Regions from separate parts of the Zhongshania guokunii genome, predicted to be linked through region 2. Evidence: predicted binding sites of a transcription regulator. Region 2 holds the regulator's gene; the other holds the start of a gene.
What was found. Region 2 encodes PhoB, which activates phosphate uptake and scavenging genes when phosphate is short. Its sites were predicted from a motif close to TGTCATAAANNTGTAACA; they were not measured.
Positions count from the first base shown of each region.

Region 1: AB4876_RS14240 (beta-helix domain-containing protein) is a predicted target of PhoB. The motif match lies at 1,874-1,891, and genes of this name have one in related genera.

Region 1 covers NZ_JBFRYA010000013.1:42,647-46,779, reverse strand. The annotation lists gene AB4876_RS14250 (cytochrome P450) at 1-628, opposite strand, end outside; gene AB4876_RS14245 (hypothetical protein) at 1,031-1,612, shown strand; gene AB4876_RS14240 (beta-helix domain-containing protein) at 1,986-3,680, shown strand; gene AB4876_RS14235 (TonB-dependent receptor domain-containing protein) at 3,779-4,133, shown strand, end outside.
Region 2 covers NZ_JBFRYA010000021.1:18,302-22,434, reverse strand. The annotation lists gene AB4876_RS17490 (NfeD family protein) at 1-130, shown strand, start outside; gene AB4876_RS17485 (SPFH domain-containing protein) at 177-1,025, shown strand; gene purU (formyltetrahydrofolate deformylase) at 1,046-1,900, shown strand; gene phoB (phosphate regulon transcriptional regulator PhoB) at 1,986-2,693, shown strand; gene phoR (phosphate regulon sensor histidine kinase PhoR) at 2,700-3,998, shown strand; gene AB4876_RS17465 (PstS family phosphate ABC transporter substrate-binding protein) at 4,100-4,133, shown strand, end outside.

The sequences.
Region 1 (4,133 bases), on a different contig from region 2:
AAATCAGGTTGGCTTCGGGCTTTTTCCGAACTTCGGCTATGCGCTTTAGGAAGTAATCTCGGAAATCTTCGGTGTCTTGGCGCATTTCTGCGCGCTGGGCATCGGTTAATGCCGCCGCATTGCCGCCGGCGGTGACATTATTAGACCAGCGCCGAAAATCTGCGCGCATCTCTGTTTCAATACCCATGATTTGACCGATGATATGGACCGGCAGCGGTGATGAGAACTCTTCAATAACATCAAATTCTTCGTTCTCTGAGGCTTCATCGAGCAATTGTTTAACAATCGCGACAATTTCGGTGCGTTTGCTGTCCAGCATCCGCTTTGAAAAGGCTTTGTTCACTAAATTGCGCAAGCGAGTGTGGTCTGGAGGATCGCTCGCCAGTAAGTAAGGTGAATCGGGCGCAGGGTTGAAATCGCCGAAGGCCAGCTGAATTAAAGGGCCTGACGAGAATTGCTCGTGATTACGCAGTACCGCTTGCACGTCGCTGTGGCGGCTGACGGCATAGGCATTCATTTCAGGGATGTACTTAACCGGTTCGTGTTCGCGAAGGTAGGCGTAATAGGGGTAGGGGTCGGCTTGAACAATGGCTTTGGTTGGGTCGTAATTGGCGTAGAGAGAACTCATAGTCTGTAAATCCTAATTTTATTGTGCGTAGGCCATCTAATTCAATATTTATTGACTAATCTATCAGTATTGGCGGAAGAATAAAATTATTCCATGCTGTATTTATACCTATGCAGTGCCGTTGGGTGTTTTTTTGTTGTTTTAAGCTATTGAAAAATAGAATGAATTAGCATTTTTTCGAGTCTCTTGACGGTCGCCGGCACTGCTTGGATGGGCGGTCAATTTAGTAGAGGGCCTACGATACAATACGAGATCGTAGTAGACTTACCGCCGCTTAATAAGATAGCTATACAGCAAGCTGGAATACTATGTGCTTGTTGCGAGAGGCTACATTAAAGAGATTGGTTGGCTTATCACTACGGCCGCTGGTTTGTGACAAATTCGGGTGCCAAAGGACGATTAATGAAATCCATTCTGCCGCTGATATTTTCAGCTTTGTTTTTATTTGCCTGCGCCAGTAACGAGACTGTGGTGTATTCCAATGGATTCAGTTTTGGTAATTACGATTATGTTGTAATCGAACGTGATACCAATAGCGCTATTTACGGTATGGATCTTGAGTTTGGCAATATGATTGGCGCCTATAATATGGCGGTGGTCGGTTCCAAAGAAATTGAAAACCTGCCCTACACAGCCAAAAAACGCACATTAGGAGTGCAGTTGTCGGTTAGCGGTAGCGATGAGCGCATCATGCTGGGTATTTCCTTTCAAGATTTTATCACTGGTCGCACGGTGGCCACGATTGGCTCAACGGAAAAAGGCGACTTATTCGACCGCGATGATCGCAAGGATATTTTTGAGCTAGTGAGCAATACGGTGGTTGCCGCAATTAAGCGTGACAAGCAGTTGAATGTGCAAAATGGCCGTTCGCTTGAGCGCAGCAGGGCGGTGCCTATCGCTGAGTCTGTGAATAGTAATGAATATGACGAATATGAGTCGGCAGCGGAAAAGCCTTATTCGCTAACACCAGATTTTTCTGAATAGCTAAGTGCTTCTGGTATAGAGGTATTTAGCGGCAACCAGTCTATATATAAGGTGTTTCCGCTTAGCCTTTGCACGACATTGATATTACCCAACGTTTTTTTAATGTTGGCGTTTCAATGGCTTTTGACGTACTCATATTGCGTGCCAAAACTCCCCCCTAATTAAATTCTTAGTGTAACCGCTTCGCTGCAAAACTCTGCCGTCATCAGAGATCCTTGCCCGAACAGAAGTTTTATTACAGCATAAGCGAACTTATCGCGCTGTCATATAACTGCAATACACGGTTCATATATCTGTCACCAAGTCTCCCTAACATACGCTCCATTAATACAAACCTAGAAAACCTTAGAGTCTGTTCCGGAGATTAGTTCTTATGAAAAAGATTTTTGCTTTAAGCACGATGGCGGCTGCCATGGTACTTGCGGGCTGCGGTGGTGGTGGCGACATTAATATAAATGCGCAAAACAATAGCACTACTACCAGTACCGGTGGTGGCAACGGCGGCAACACATCTGCCAACGGCTGCGCGAGCTATAGTACTACAGGTGGAATTACTCGTCAGGGCGCCGACAGCGGTGTTAACTGTGTATATGGTCCTGATTTCGTTAGCCTGACTAACCCTATCGATATTGGTCCTTCTACTCCGGTGGTATTTACCAAATTAGCCAACGGCGGTGTTCACGTGTTTCGTGACAGTTTAGTGGTGGGCCGCAACTACAGTAGCGATGCCGACCTTGTGGCTGCGGGCATCGAAAAAGGTGGCGACGGTTCAAAAATTGAAATTGAAGCAGGTACAACTCTGGCTTTTCAGTCTTCAGATGACTACGTAGTAATCAACCGCGGCTCTCAGATTTTTGCCGAAGGCACCGCATCTGCGCCAATTACTATTACCTCTGTATCTGATGCAGTGGATGGCACTGTTGGCGCGGAAGAGGTTCAGGCCTGGGGCGGCATGATCATCAACGGTTTTGGTTTAACGAATAAGTGTGCCTATACCGGTAGTCCAGCGACAAATGATTTGGCGACAACTGCATCTGGCTGTCATGTAGCTGCTGAAGGTAAGGCTGGTGGTGGCCAGACTCATTACGGCGGTGCGAACAATGCCGACAGCTCAGGCTCACTGAAATACTTCATCGTTAAACACACTGGCGCACAGGTTGAAGAAGGTAATGAATTAAACGGTATTTCTTTCGATGCCGTAGGTTCAGGTACGACGGTTGATTTCTTGCAAGCCTATTCTACCTATGACGATGGCGTTGAAATGTTCGGCGGTGCGGTAAATATTAGCCACTACATTGCAATGTATGTTCGTGACGACTCTATCGATATCGATGAAGGTTACAGCGGTACTTTTGATTACGCACTTGTTATTCAGTCAGAAACAGATGGTAACCACTGCGTGGAATCTGACGGTATTGGTAGCTACAGTAGTAAGGATCAGGCCACCATTGACGATTTTGTAGCGCGGGGCTTGAACTCTCGGGCCACGATTAAAAACATGACTTGTATCATGTCTTCTAATGATGGCCCTGCAGGCACGGCGGCCGGCTTAGGGACTCATGATCCAGGTGCAGGCATGCGAATTCGTGAAGCGCATTTCCCTATAATTCAAAACGCCCTGATTACTTCTGCCTACCAAGGCGATGTATTAACTGGCGATGACGATTACAACTACTGTGTACGTATCGAAAGTGCTGAAGGCTTGAAAGCCGCAGCTGAGGGTGTACTTAAAATCGAAGGCTCTATCATCGCTTGCTCTGATCTTACAAAAGGCGATTTGCTGCCTGGCGGTAAGACCCAGCTGGAATTCCTTAATGAAAATAGCCAAACATTGACGACATTAGAGGCTGGCGAGGACCCTACAGCAGCTAGCAATGCCAACCTAGATATTCTTGACGGTTTCTTTTCGCTGCCAGTGGCTGATATGAAAATTGGCGGTGCGGCGCCAACGGTAGCGCCTATTGGTCGCGCATTTTTCGGCGCAGTCGTAAAGGATGACGATTGGACTGCTGGCTGGGCTTACGGGATTGATCCTGCGAATCGCGGTGAGCCGCTTTGGTTCGAGTAAGCAGTAAAACAGGTTCAGCTTAAGCCGTAAATCAGAGGGCGCCTTACGGCGCCCTTTCTGTTAAAACCCGATCAATTTATGCACGTGGGTCGTTTCTCATGAAAAAAAACGTAATTAAAAAAGGTGTGTTGCCTGCGTTTACCGTCAGCGCACTTAGCCTTGCGATAGGCGCAGTGGCTCAGGAAGCCGGCTCTGACGGCTTTGCTCTTAACAAGCCGATAGAGGAAGTCGTCGTCGTTGGGCGTCTTAAAAGTAGTGCTGAAAATGTTGTGATAGAGCGTTTAGAGCAAGAGGTCGCAATAGACTTCTTGACCTCAGAGGCAATCGGCCGAGTCGGTGACTCGACTGTCGCAGCGGCGCTGCGCCGTGTGCCGGGTGTTACCCTGGTGGATGACAAATATGTATTTGTTCGCGGTTTAGGTGAGCGCTATTCAAGTACTTTACTCAATGGTG
Region 2 (4,133 bases):
GATACCGGTGTTGGGCAGTGACGAGTGGCAGTTTATTTGCCGGGAGCCAATTTCGGTAGGCGATCGCGTGTGTGTGGAAGATATTTCAGGCAATACACTGATTGTGCGCGGTCCGCACGGTGGCGCCTAAGTAGGCATATGGCAAGTATTTAAATTCAAAGATAAGGAAGTGTGCGATGGATGGCTTGGCAGTAGTAATTGCATTGGCAATATTGGTGGTTATCACCCTGTTAAAAGGGGTGAAAACTGTCCCGCAGGGTTATAAACATATCGTTCAGCGCCTAGGTAAGTATCACGTTACTTTAAATCCTGGTTTAAATTTTATTATTCCGTATATCGATTCGGTGGCTTATAAGTTGACCACCAAAGACATTGTGCTGGATATTCCCTCGCAAGAAGTCATTACCGAAGATAATGCGGTGATTATTGCCAATGCGGTCGCCTATATTAATATTGTGGCACCAGAAAAAGCGGTTTACGGCGTTGAAAACTACACTTTTGCAATTCAAAACCTAGTCCAAACTGCGCTGCGTTCTATTGTTGGCGAGATGGCGCTGGACTCGGCGCTGTCGTCGCGGGACCAAATTAAAGCCAAACTAAAAGCCGCTATATCTGAGGATATTGCCGATTGGGGGATTACCCTGAAAACAGTAGAAATTCAGGACATAAACCCCTCGCCAACGATGCAGGCGGCCATGGAAGAGCAAGCGGCGGCAGAGCGCCAGCGGCGCGCTGCGGTGACTAAAGCTGAGGGTGAAAAACAGGCGGCCATTTTGGAAGCTGATGGCCGTTTAGAGGCCTCGCGTCGTGATGCGCAAGCCCAAGTAGTGCTTGCCAAAGCCAGTGGCGCCGCTATTTCGCTAGTGTCTGAGGCGGTGGGCAATGAAGAATTGCCTGTGCTTTATTTGCTTGGCGAGAAATACACCGAAGCGCTGCTGCGTTTGGCCTCTTCAGACAATGCTAAAACGGTGGTTTTACCTGCAGATTTGCCGCAGGCTTTGCGCGGTATATTAAATAAAGTCTAATGAAGGATTGAGCGTTTTACATGGATCATACTTATCGTTTAGTGATTAGCTGCCCAGATCGCGTGGGGATAGTAGCCCGCGTTAGTCAGTTTGTTGCAGAGCAGGGAGGTTGGCTCACCGAGGCAAATTATCACGCCGATGCCGAGAGCAATTGGTTTTTTATGCGTAATGAAATTCGCGCCGAATCACTGAAAGTGAGTGCGCAGGCCTGCCGTGCGGCATTTGCACCGATTGCCGAGGAGTATGGTATGCACTGGGCGCTGGTGGACTCTGCGGTTAAGCGTAAGGTGGTTATTTTGGCCAGTCACGCCTCCCACTGTATTGCCGATATATTGCATCGCTGGCACAGTGGTGAATTGGACTGCGATATTCCCTGTGTTATATCCAATCACGAAAACCTGCGTAGCATGGTGGAATGGCACGGTATCCCCTTTGAATACGTTGCTATTGATCCGCAAAACAAAGCACCCGCCCACGCTAAAATTATGGCCTTGGCCCAAGAATACCAAGCAGACTGCGTGGTATTAGCGCGCTATATGCAAATTATTCAGCCCGAATTTTGCCAGGCTTACGCAGGGCGAATGATCAACATCCATCACAGTTTCTTGCCGTCATTTATCGGTGCAAACCCTTATCAGAAAGCCTTCGATCGCGGTGTTAAATTAATCGGCGCCACCAGTCACTATGTCACCGAACGTCTCGATGAGGGGCCAATCATCGAGCAAGATGTAATTCGGGTTTCCCATCGGCACAGCAAAGACGATTTGGTTCGTCTTGGTAAAGATGTCGAAAAATCGGTGCTTGCTCGGGCACTGCGCAATCATCTCGAAGATCGTGTTTTGGTTCACGGAAATAAGACGGTAGTGTTTGATTAAGCTGGGAAAATTGGAAGTGTCATAAAATTGTCACTAAAAATCGTTTTAATGCAGCTTACAAATATCGCAAAAAAAGGTTAAAGGGATGACTGCAAGCACCATATTGATCGTCGACGACGAAGCTGCGATCCGTGAAATGATACGGGTAGGACTGGAGTTGGCCGGCTATGAGTGTCTGGAAGCGAGCAATGCGCAGGACGCACATGGCCTTATAGTGGATCGGCGACCTGATTTGGTGCTGCTAGATTGGATGATGCCGGTTACCAGTGGCTTGGAATTACTGCGTCGCCTGCGTAGAGATGAGCTGACCCGCGACCTTTTAGTTATTATGCTGACCGCCAAAGACGATGAAGACAATCGCGTGCAGGGCTTGGATGTGGGGGCCGACGACTACATTACCAAACCGTTTTCATCGCGGGAGTTAATGGCGCGAATTAAAGCTATAATGCGGCGCTCGACAAGTCGTGAGCAGGAGGAGAGCATCGAGGTCGCAGGCCTGAAATTAGACCCTAGCAGTCACCGGGTGTTTGTTGACGCCACGCCATTAGAGATGGGGCCTACCGAGTTTAAATTACTAAAGTTCTTTATGACCCACCAAGAGCGGGCGTATAGTCGCGGCCAGCTTTTAGATCAAGTTTGGGGAACCAATGTCTATGTCGAAGAACGCACAGTTGATGTGCATATTCGGCGGCTTCGCAAGGCGCTGCAGACCGAACTTCGCGACTGCGGCCTCTTAATTCAAACAGTTCGGGGAACGGGCTACCGTTTTTCCACCACGGGTGTTTGCGCATAGCGCGAAATGATGCGGTATTACAGCTGGAAGACAGAATTATTACGGCTTAGTGTGCCATTGCTTGCAATGGCCGGGGCCTGCGTTGTTTTTGACTTGGGGGTATTGCCCCTGCTGGTGCTCGCAATATTGATCTGTGGCCGTGTATTGCAGCAATTGCAGCGTCTGTCGGATTGGTTGTACAGCGGCACCGGCGAAGAGCCGCCGGAGGCAATAGGGATGTGGGGCCAAGTTTTTGATGTGATATACCAAATGCAGCGAGACTCTAGTCAAGACAGTGATCGCCTGCAGGCAATGATTGATTATTTACACTCTTCATTTGCGTCAATGTCCGACGCGGTGGTGATGCTCGACCCCCAGGGCAATATCGAGTGGTGCAACTCTTCCGCCCACGATTTACTTGGGCTAAGGCAAGAGGGAGATGCCGGCCGGCAGCTGGTTAATCTGCTGCGCAGTCCCGCCTTTTTACGGTACTTTGAGGCAGAGCGCTATCAGGCGCCACTGGAGATGAATTCCCCCGTAAATGGCATGATCAACCTCAGTATTAGTGTCAGTTTTTTTGGCAAGCGCAATCGTCTATTGTTTGCTCGTGATGTGACTCGAACCCACCGTTTAGAGCAAATGCGTAAAGATTTTGTTGCCAATGTCTCCCATGAGTTACGCACGCCACTCACTGTGATTAACGGTTATCTAGAGACTTTTTCTGAGCACGGTGGCGAAAATCCGCGCTGGGATAGGGCGGTAAATCAAATGCTGCAACAGTCGCGGCGGATGAATTTATTAATCCAAGACCTTATGTTGCTGTCGCGCTTAGAGTCGGTGCCAAAATTGGCTGATGAAAGTGTTATTCGCTTGCGGCCATTAATGGAAATGATTCGCGAAGAGAGTGAGACCGCAGCGAGTGGCTCGCGGAATATTGTGATTGAATGTGACGATAATATTGCAATAAATGGCAATGCCAATGAATTGCGCAGCGCTTTTTCTAATTTGGCGGTCAATGCTGCGCGCTATACCAGTGAAAATGACAAGATAATTTTGCGCTGGTATCAAGATGACTACCATGCCTATTTTGAAGTTGAAGACACCGGAATAGGCATTGAACCCCAGTATATCCCTCGTTTAACAGAGCGGTTTTACCGCGTAGATCAAAGCCGCTCCCTTGATACGGGCGGCACTGGGCTGGGTCTGGCCATTGTTAAGCATGTTCTTATTCGCCATCGAGCCGAATTGCGTATCCGTAGTGTGCCTAATACCGGCAGTGTTTTTAGCTGTGTCTTTCCCAAATCTGCAGCAGTAAAAGTGGCTTAAGCTGGCGGTAAAGGATATTTGGGGCTGTTGTCACAAAGTTGTCATAATTCGTCTATAAAGTGGCATCGTTGTAACAGCTTAATGGCTTTGGGAGTATCGAATTGAAGATCAAATATTTAGTAGCAAGTACGGTTG